Linked DNA regions of Pseudorhodoplanes sinuspersici. The protein of the gene in region 1 interacts with the protein of each later gene in a pairwise test. Links are inferred from orthologs where the notes say so. Each region holds a gene or a part of one and is shown on either strand. Other genes may lie near its edges.

Evidence for each region.
Region 2: the proteins of rpe (region 1) and eno interact in binary tests that used the Escherichia coli proteins (3 or more experiments, as listed by UniProt). The link is inferred for Pseudorhodoplanes sinuspersici from one-to-one orthologs.

What each region holds. Positions count from the first base shown.
Region 1 is NZ_CP021112.1:4,173,306-4,178,594, forward strand. Bases 1-2,837 are described here. They hold rpe (ribulose-phosphate 3-epimerase), read right to left. Parts: upstream 1,843-2,837; coding sequence 1,159-1,842; downstream 1-1,158. Other genes in these bases: purB (adenylosuccinate lyase), read right to left, coding at 1-81; CAK95_RS20220 (DUF930 domain-containing protein), read right to left, coding at 198-587; CAK95_RS20225 (hypothetical protein), read right to left, coding at 641-1,162; CAK95_RS20235 (NAD(P)/FAD-dependent oxidoreductase), read left to right, coding at 2,110-2,837. Outside these bases: more of CAK95_RS20235, read left to right, coding at 2,838-3,357; CAK95_RS20240 (KTSC domain-containing protein), read right to left, coding at 3,386-3,643; CAK95_RS20245 (P1 family peptidase), read right to left, coding at 3,750-4,754; CAK95_RS20250 (cytochrome c biogenesis CcdA family protein), read left to right, coding at 4,986-5,289. UniProt on the Escherichia coli protein: Catalyzes the reversible epimerization of D-ribulose 5-phosphate to D-xylulose 5-phosphate.
Region 2 is NZ_CP021112.1:4,752,637-4,757,672, reverse strand. Bases 1,477-4,281 are described here. They hold eno (phosphopyruvate hydratase), read right to left. Parts: upstream 3,619-4,281; coding sequence 2,335-3,618; downstream 1,477-2,334. Other genes in these bases: CAK95_RS23145 (MFS transporter), read right to left, coding at 4,260-4,281; queF (preQ(1) synthase), read left to right, coding at 3,784-4,263; CAK95_RS23160 (FtsB family cell division protein), read right to left, coding at 1,970-2,287; pdhA (pyruvate dehydrogenase (acetyl-transferring) E1 component subunit alpha), read right to left, coding at 1,477-1,775. Also shown: CAK95_RS23170 (pyruvate dehydrogenase complex E1 component subunit beta), read right to left, coding at 1-720; more of pdhA, read right to left, coding at 750-1,476; more of CAK95_RS23145, read right to left, coding at 4,282-5,036. UniProt on the Escherichia coli protein: Catalyzes the reversible conversion of 2-phosphoglycerate (2-PG) into phosphoenolpyruvate (PEP). It is essential for the degradation of carbohydrates via glycolysis.

The DNA of each region.
Region 1 (5,289 bases):
TTCGATCTCGAACCAGATGCGGAATCTCTGCTCGGGCGACCAGATGGCCGCCATTTCCGGCCGGGTGTAACGGGGAATCATGGGCTGCTCACGATAAGCACGAAAAGGATATCGGCCGTCGCGTAACACGCCGCCGCCGCCCGGCAAACCCCTGTCAGGCCCTCAGAAAGTGCTTTTGCAGCCGTTTTCCGCCTGCGTCAGCGGTAGAGCCCGTAGGTCTCCCACTTCTCTTCCGGGATAGGTTTGCCGACCTTGTAGGTGAAGGTGGACACCTTCATGCGGTCGGGCGTCGCCTTGCAGGTGAAGGAATATTGGTACCACTTGCCCTTGCTGCGGAAGGCGCCGCCATCGCCAGTCACTGTGTCGCCGCGGAGCTTCGGCTTCGACAGGGCATAGATCACCGCCCGATCCGGCCGGTATGGATTGGCGTCCTTGTTGACCCTGGCCATCGTCTCCACGGCGCAGACCTGCTCTAGCCGGGTGGTCGGATCAAGGTGGGCCAGGCTGCGGTCGAAGCGGGTATTTCCGGCATGCGAGGGGGCCGCGAATAGCAACATGGCGCAGGCGGTCAGGACAATCTGCTTCATTTCAGCTTCCGGGAATCAAAGGCTATTGGGATGGGCAGACGAGGGCATTTTCCTTATTGGCGCTTTCTGGCGGCCTCCAATTGTGCGGCGGCGGTTTGAACATCGGCCAGATCGCGGAATGCGAGTTTGCCGGTGTAATCGACATCCCGCATTTTTGTCGACATGTTTGATGCGAAATACAGATGCCCGCTTTCGCCACCTGCGCTCATGATTTCGAGTTTTTCGTCCATGCGATTGAACGGGCAGGAGACCGTGCTCGGCCGCAGGCCGGTCCGGACGATCAGCGCTCGCCGGTCGGTGATCGCGTAAATTGTGTATTGGGTCTCGATGGCGAGGATGATGGGCGCTGCAAGCATTGCGAGCCCTATCATGGCAAGGGGGATGAAAATCCCCCACGTCGTGCGTCCGGCCAGGAACAGTCCGAAAATCGCGATGCACCAGGGCACCCCGATCCACAACAGAAAGATCTTGTTGCGGATGGTGGTCCAGATGTCGGGGCGCACCGCGTAGATCACCCGTTCGCCGGGTTCAAGGTCGTTGGCGAGCAGCGTCAGCGCATGGGCCGGCGCGATCACGCCGCTTCGCCGCGTGTCAGGGCGGCAGCATGGCGAATGGCCGAGATGTTGTCGCCATAGGCGGACGGACCGCCTTTGAACACCGCCGAGCCGGCCACCAGAACATTGGCGCCCGCGGCCACGACTTTCGGAGCGGTGTCGGCGGTGATGCCGCCATCGACTTCGAGATCGATCGGCCGCCCGGCAATCATTGAACGGACTCGTGCAATTTTTTCGCTCGCGGACGGAATGAAAGCCTGGCCGCCGAAACCCGGATTGACCGACATGATGAGGACGAGATCGACCAGATCGAGCACATATTCGATGCTGCTTTCCGGCGTTGCCGGATTGATCGACACGCCAGCCTTTTTCCCGAGGGCGCGGATCGCCTGCAATGACCGGTGCAGGTTGGGCCCGGCCTCCGCATGAACGGTAATGATATCGCAGCCGGCTTTGGCAAAGGCTTCGAGATGCGGGTCGGCCGGCGCGATCATCAGATGCACGTCAAAGATTTTCTTCGAATGCGGCCGGATCGATTTGATCACGTCCGGCCCGAAGGTAATGTTGGGCACGAAATGCCCGTCCATCACGTCGAGATGGATCCAGTCGGCGCCGGCGGCATCGGCGGCACGCACTTCCTCTCCGAGTTTGGAGAAGTCCGAGGCCAGGATCGATGGCGCGATCAAAAGGGGGCGGGGCATGCTGTCCTCATCAAACCTTGCCGCGTCAAACGTCGCTTACTGAATCGTGAGCGGCCCGTCTAACACCCCCGCCTTGGGCGGGCAAACCGTGGATTTTGAGAGCGTGGCGACGGCTTTTCCCGCATAACTGGCCGCTGCGGCAAATGTGGGCAGAGTCACGACACCTGCACGAATCCTGCATTGCGCCTATATGGATGTCAGATTTCTGCGCCACCATCCCCCGGCAGCCGGCCAGCCGCGGTCTCTTAGGCTATTCTCGAGGAATTCATGGCTCGTACTGATGTGATTGTTCTCGGCGCCGGCGTCGTCGGCGTGTCCGCCGCCCTTCACCTTGCCAAACGCGGTCTGTCCGTCTCGCTGATCGATCGAAAGCCCGTGGGTGAGGAGACCTCATACGGCAATGCCGGGATTATCGAGGGCAATACGTATTTCCCGTATCCGTTTCCGCTGAAGATTTCCGCGTTGTTGAAGATCGCTTTCAAACAGGCGCCAGAAGCGAATTATCACTTATCTTATCTGCCAAAGATTGCGCCGTGGCTGTTTGCCTATCTTCGGCATTCGCGCGGCGCGGCGATGTTCGAATTTGCCGCAAAGATGCGGCCGCTCTTTGCCAATTCGATTGCCGAGCATGAAAAGCTGATGCGGGAAGCCGGCGCGGAGCGCTATCTGCGTACCAATGGTTGGCTGAAAATCTATCGCACGACGCAAGCCTTCAATGACGCCAAGCCCGATCTCGATGCCATTGCCGCTGCCGGCCTCGCATTCGAGGCGCTGGATACGGCGGGGTCGATGGTGCTGGAGCCAGGACTTTCGCCGATTTTCGAGCGTGGGATCTATTGGCCGCAGGCCGCGAGTGTCAACAATCCGCTTGCGGTGACGCGCGCCTATGCCGAGCGTTTCAAGGCGCTGGGCGGGGTGATCGTGACCGGCGATGCGCGGTCACTGCACCGAGCCGATGGCCGCTGGCGTGTCGATACGACCGAAGGACCGGTGGATGGCGCGCAGGCGGTGGTCGCGCTTGGCCCATGGGCGCAGGATGTTCTCGATCCGCTCGGCATCAGGCTGCCGCTCGAAGTGAAGCGCGGTTATCATCGACACTTCAAGCCCAAGGGCAACAAGGGCCTGAACCGTCCGGTGCTGGATGCCGAAGTCGGATACGCGATGGTGCCGATGGAGCAGGGGCTGCGCCTGACCACGGGCGCGGAATTCGCCGCGCGCGATGCGCCGCCGACGCCGGTGCAGTTCGATCGCCTGATGCCGCAGGCGCGCGCGCTGTTTCCCATTGGCGAGCCGGTGGAAGACGAGCCGTGGATGGGCCGGCGTCCGTGTTTTCCGGATTCCATGCCGGTGATCGGGGCTGCGCCGGGGCAAAGCAATCTTTGGCTCGATTACGGCCATGCGCATTGGGGGCTAACACTGGGGCCCGTCAGCGGCCGCTTGCTCACGGAACTGATGATGGGCGAAACGCCCTTCACCGATCCTGCGCCTTATCGTGCGGAACGGTTCATGAAGTAATGGTTTTGCGAAAAATGATGTTCGAAATCTAATGAGCCGTGCGTTCGCTGAACGGCAGGATTTCGTGGAAGTGATAGCGGCCGCGAATGGCGATGTTGAAGAACGCGCCTTTCGACGACGACGCCAGAAAGGCTTCGTAGATAGATTGCGGGACATTCGCGTAGGCATATTGGCGGCCGGACACGAACGTGATGCGCAGCTCACGCTTGTCGGCGGCATAGACCGTCTCACGAATGACGGAGGATTCAACGGCTCTCGCCTGGGGCGGAATATATTGCGAACGCATAACCACACGCTTTCCTTGTTGGTATTTATTTCATGAACAACGCCGATGAAAGCGGGCAGTTCATGTTTACCGTCAGGATCGTCGCGGATGGTTTATCCGTGGGGTTTTAGGCAAATTTGCCGCGCTCGAATGTGTCGCGCCATGATGGGAGTGCATTGTCGAAGGGCAGGGCTTTTGCTTCGTAGACGCCACGGGCGATAGCACGTGCCAGCACATTGGCTGCGAGAGCGCCGAGCGTCGTCAGCGACATCAGCGGGTCTGCGAGAGGCTTTCGACCCGTTGCGGCCGCAAAGACGACATCGCCGTCAAGCGGCGTGTGCACGGGATAGATCGCGCGGGCGCAACCGGTTTGCGCCATAACGGCAAGGCGGTTGGCCTGCGCGCTGGTGAGAACGGCATCGGTCGCAACCAGCGCAATGGTGGTCGCCTGGCGTGGTGCGCCGCCTTTGGTGCGAATGACGAGATCGTCCGGCGTGAATTGCTTTGGCCAGCCGCGTCCGCCGAATTCATTGTCACGTTCAAACGGCGCCGCCCAGAAATACGGGCCGTCGCCGATGGTGACGCTGCCGACCGCATTGACGATGACGAGCGCGCCGACGGTGTGACCTTCATCCGTGGTCGCCGATGCCGAGCCGACACCGCCTTTCAGGTTGACCACAGTCGCGCCCATGCCGGCGCCGGCGCTGCCCAATGCGAAGGTATCCGAGGCCGCCGAGGCCGCCCGATAGCCAAGCTCCCGGTAGGGTGAGAATCGGCCCCAGTCCTTGTTCCCGCCTGCCAGCAGATCGAAAACGATGGCCCCGGGCACAATCGGCACGCGTGCCGGTCCGATGGCAAAGCCACGGCCTTGCTCACGCAGCCAGGCCTGTGCGCCTGAGGCGGCATCAAGCCCGAAAGCGGAGCCGCCTGAGAGTGTAATCGCATCGACCTGCTCGACGGTTGTTTCCGCGGCCAGAAGCTCGGTTTCGCGTGTGCCCGGTCCGCCGCCGCGCAAATCGACGGAGGCGATTGTGGGCTCGTCAAAAATAATGACGGTCGAACCCGAGCCGAGCACTGCGTCATCGGCATGGCCGACCTTCAATCCCGCGACGTCGGTGATCAGATTGCGCAATGGCCTGCTCCACGTTGTCTCCCGCGGGCTCGACCCGCGGGTCCATCTTTTTCGAATGATGATTGCATCAGACGCGGGCCTGCCCGCGTCTGACCCTATCAATTCCACAAGTCGGGTAAACCCGACTTGCGGGTCAAGCCCGGCAAATGACGAGCAGTAACATGACAGCCCTGCGGTCACATCACAGAGAGGCGACGGGCGATCCGCTTGCGTCGTGCCCCGCAGCCATGCATGACAACATCCATGCCGGACGTGTCTTTCCTTGCCGCGTTATTCGCGGGCCTGATCAGCTTCCTGTCTCCTTGCGTGTTGCCGCTGGTGCCGCCTTATCTCGTCTATCTGGCGGGAACCTCGCTTGAGCGGCTGGCCGACAAGGAGCCAGAACCGCGTGTGCGGCTGGAAACGGTGTTTGCGGCCTGTCTGTTCGTGGCGGGATTTTCGACCGTCTTCATCGCGCTGGGAGCGAGCGCCACCCTGATCGGCGGGCTGCTGCGCGCCTATTCGGATGTTCTGGCGACGGTTGCCGGCATCGCCA
Region 2 (5,036 bases), 580 kb from region 1 along the record:
GATCGCCTGCATGGCGAAGTTGAAGGTCATAAATTCGACAATCGGCTTCAGGCCCGCGAGTGCAGCACCGACGCCGAGACCGGCAAAGCCATGCTCGGTGATCGGCGTATCGACGACGCGCCGTGCGCCGAATTCCTGCAATAGACCCTGCGTCACCTTGTAGGCGCCCTGATATTCGGCGACCTCTTCGCCCATGACGAAGACCTTTTCGTCGCGCCGCATCTCTTCGGCCATGGCGTCGCGCAAGGCTTCGCGCACCGTCTGCGTCACCATCTCCGTGCCTTCGGGCACGTCGGGTTCGGGCAAAACCTCGACCTTCGGCGGGGAAGCGACGGCGGAAACCGGTTCGTCCTTGTCTTTTAGCTGTTCCGATTTCGGCGCATCGGGTGCGTCGGATTCATCGAACCGCTGCTGATCGTTCGCACGGTCGGCTTTCGCCACCGGGACAGCATCGATCTTGATCGCGGAAGCGTCTTCCCCTTCGCCAAGGAGAACGGCGATCGGCGTATTCACGGCAACATCGGGCGTGCCTTCGGCGACAAGGATCTTTCCGAGTTTACCCTCGTCGACGGCTTCGACTTCCATCGTCGCCTTGTCGGTTTCGATCTCGGCGATGACATCGCCGGACTTTACCGTGTCGCCTTCCTTCTTCAGCCACTTGGCAAGGTTGCCCTTCTCCATCGTGGGCGAGAGCGCGGGCATCAGGACTTCTATCGGCATGGACGCTCTCTATTCAACCAACGGCAATGTTAGGACGCTTGACGAAGGACATCGGTGTAAAGCTCGGACGGATCGGGTTCGGGATCGTGCGTTGCGAATTCTGCCGCTTCATTGACGGTGGCGCGCACCTTGGCATCGATCTGCTTCAGGTCGTCTTCGCTTGCCCATTTGTTCTTCAAAAGACGCTGACGGACCTGTTCGATCGGATCCTGTTCCGACCGCACCTTCTCGACTTCGTCACGGGTGCGATATTTTGCCGGGTCCGACATCGAATGACCGCGATAGCGATAGGTCTGCATCTCGAGGATGTATGGACCGTTGCCTTCGCGGCACCACGCGACAGCCTTGTCGCCTGCGGCCTTGACCGCGCGCACATCCATGCCATCGACCTGTTCGCCGGGAATGTTGAAAGAAGCGCCGCGCTTGGAGAAATCCTGCTGGGCTGACGAGCGCTGCACCGAGGTGCCCATGGCGTAACGGTTGTTCTCGATGATGTAGATTACCGGCAGCTTCCAGAGCTCCGCCATATTGAAGCTCTCATAGACCTGCCCCTGATTGGCCGCGCCATCGCCGAAATAGGTCAGGCAGACATGATCGTTGCCGCGATAGCGGTTGGAAAAGGCCAGACCCGTTCCCAGCGAGACCTGCGCACCAACGATGCCGTGGCCGCCATAGAAGGACTTCTCGACCGAGAACATGTGCATCGAGCCGCCCTTGCCCTTGGAATAGCCCCCGCGGCGGCCGGTCAGTTCGGCCATCACGCCCTTTGAGTCCATTCCACAGGCCAGCATGTGGCCGTGATCGCGGTAACCGGTGATGACCTGGTCGCCGTCCTTCAGGGCCATCTGCATGCCCACCACGACGGCTTCCTGGCCGATATAGAGGTGGCAGAAGCCGCCGATCAGGCCCATGCCATACATCTGGCCGGCCTTTTCCTCAAAGCGGCGAATCAGCAGCATGTCGCGGTAGGCAGAGAGCTCCTGCTCCTTGCTGAATTCGACGGGTTTCGTGGGTGTATCGGCAGATACCGCCGGCGACTTTTTGGCTACGGCCATGACGCTCCCTAAAATGTTCCGCACAGCGGTTCGACGCAGACCCTTAGCCGAATTTCATGGCGGTTAAAAGCACGCGCCATGCGCTGTCCGCAATGCTGAATATGCGGCCAAATGCCTGAGGTGGCAGGAATATCTTTTTTCTCATCTGCGCCCGTTCGAGCACAGAACCGGTCCACTTTGCCAGTGACTCGCCTTTATTTGCCCTTGACCATCATGATCAAGTCGTTCGGATGCGAGAGGTTCAAAAGTGTACGGGCGCGCTCGTCCAGCAGGTCCGGATCGATACCGCTGGGCCGCAGCAGCGCCACTTTCCGCTCCCACTGGCCATGCTCAACCTTCAGGCGGTCCAGCTCGGCGGTCAGCTCCGACATCTGCTGTTCGATCTCGTGCTTGGCATGCAAGCCGCGCTGGCCGCTATAGGCGTGCATCCAGAAATAGCCGATCATCGCCGCGGCCAAGACATAAAGGCCGAGCGCGGTCAGAATTCCCCGTGCGCGTCTGCGTGAGACCATTGCAGCAACATGCCCGCAGGCTCTTAAGGCGCTATTAAGATAGTACGTTAAGCACGCGCCCTCAGCGCCGCGCGGCCAGGATATTTTGCTTGCGGGCCAAGTTCCTGCTCGATGCGCAGCAATTGATTATACTTCGCTGTACGATCGGAGCGCGCGAGCGAACCGGTCTTGATCTGTCCGCAATTGGTGGCGACGGCGAGATCGGCGATGGTCGAATCTTCTGTTTCGCCCGAACGATGCGACATCACCGCTGTGTAACCGGCCTTGTGCGCCATTTCGACGGCGGCGAGCGTTTCGGTCAGCGTGCCGATCTGGTTGACCTTCACCAGGATCGAGTTGGCCATGCCTTGGGCGATGCCGTCGGCCAGCCGTGTGACGTTGGTGACAAAGAGGTCATCGCCGACGAGCTGGCATTTCGCGCCGATGGTCTTGGTCAACAGCTTCCAGCCGTCGAAATCGTCTTCGGCCATGCCGTCCTCGATCGAGGCGATCGGATATTTCGAGACAAGCTGGGCCAGGTAATCGACCTGCTGCTGGATGCTGCGCACTTTGCCTTCGCCGCCGTAGTGATAGGCGCCATCCTTGAAGAATTCGGTTGAAGCGCAATCGAGCGCTAGCAACACATCGTCGCCGGCCTTGAAGCCAGCCTTGGTGATCGCCTGCATGACGAAATCGAGCGCCGCTTCCGCGCTTGGCAGGTTCGGGGCGAAGCCGCCCTCGTCGCCGACATTGGTATTGTGACCAGCCTGCTTCAGCGCCGCCTTGAGCGTGTGGAAAATCTCGGCACCCATCCGCAAAGCTTCGGCGAATGAATTCGCGCCGACCGGCATCACCATGAATTCCTGGAAGTCGATCGGGTTGTCGGCATGCGCGCCGCCATTGACGATGTTCATCATCGGCACCGGCAGAACGCGCGCCGCAGCGCCGCCCACGTAACGATAGAGCGGCAGACCGCTGGAGATTGCCGCCGCCTTGGCCGTCGCCAGCGAAACGCCGAGCAAGGCGTTGGCGCCGAGCCGCGCCTTGTTGGGCGTGCCGTCGAGCGCGATCATCGTCTCGTCGATCTGGACCTGATCTTCCGCATCCATACCGCCGATGGCGTCGAAGATTTCACCATCAACCGCATCCACCGCCTTGCGGACGCCCTTGCCGAGATAGCGGGCCTTGTCCCCGTCCCGCAATTCGACCGCCTCATGCGCGCCTGTAGAGGCACCGGACGGTACCGCCGCGCGGCCGAGCGAGCCGTCTTCCAGCAACACATCCACTTCGACGGTGGGATTGCCACGGCTGTCGAGGATTTCACGGCCGACGATGTTGACGATCGCAGTCATTCAGGATTCCGGCGTTGCGGGGATGGAAGGAATTCGCGCCGCTTGTACAGCATCAAAGCGCTCACGCAAGAGTGCCTGCATACCGTGAAACAGGCCAAGATCGATGTTGCGAGCACCAAGAAGGGAGGTGCTGGCGCGGCCGGAAGGAGCGCGCTAAGAGCCCCTATGGCCCGAAAGAAGACATCACAGGTTCTGCCCAACCCCGCCCTGCAACTCGGCCGTGCGACCGCGCTGCCGGCATCGCCGGATGAGGCGGTGCTCGACCGGGTGGACAACCCGCATCCGGATACGAATTACGTCGCGCGCTTCACGATGCCGGAATTCACCGCGCTGTGCCCGATTACCGGCCAGCCGGATTTCGCGCACTTTGTCATCGACTATGTGCCGAACAAGTTTCTGGTCGAGTCGAAGTCCTTAAAGCTCTACTTGAACTCATTCAGAAATCACGGCTCGTTCCACGAAGACTGCACCGTTTCTATCGGCAAGCGACTGGTCTCGCTGCTGAAACCGCGTTGGCTCCGCATCGGCGGTTACTGGTATCCGCGTGGTGGCATGCCGATCGACGTGTTCTGGCAGGCCGGAAAATTACCGAATGGCGTCTGGGTGCCGGATCAGGGCGTCGCGCCCTATCGAGGCCGCGGTTAGGTTTTCGGTTTCGGGTGGTACAGACGCCGCGCGCAGATATATCCGACCGCAGCAATGATGATCGCTCCGCCCACCAGCATCGGCGTCGTGCCCACGCGGGAAAAGCCGAGACCGTAAACGACCGGTCCGACCGCCTGCCCTAAAAAGAAGGCCGCCGAATGCAGCGCCATGGTCGAGCCGCGCGCTGTTGGCGCCAGTTCGGTGGCATAAACCTGGATGCAGCCATGCAGCCAGTAAAAGCCAAAGCCGAGCATCGCAAAATTGGCAAATTCCAGCGGCCAGGGCAGACGCCAGGTCAGGATCAGGCAGAAGGCCGCCATGATCAGCCCGCCCCCGATCATCATCTTCCGTTCGCCCAATAACGACAACAGCCAGCCCACACAGAAAGTGTAAATGACGGCGCCGATACCAAACCCCGCAAGCACGATACCAGCGATCGAGGCGCGGCTTTCGCCGGCCTCATGCAGCAGCGCGGCCATGTGCGGGAAGATGCCGAACACCACCAGGGCTTCGATGAACACTGCGCCGAAGCAATATTTGGCGAGTGGATTGCCGAAAATGGCCCGGTAGTTTGGACCAAGCGTCGACAAATCGAAGCCCTTCGTTGTTTCCGGCGGGCTGCTGCGAAATCCGATCACAATCGCGACGATGCAAAGTGCGCCCATCGAGCCGACCACGACGAACACCGCACGCCAGCCGGCCAGATCGCCGACGACGCCGGCCAGCGACGCACCCAGAAGATTGCCGGTCATGGTCGCGGCCAAAAGCCGGCC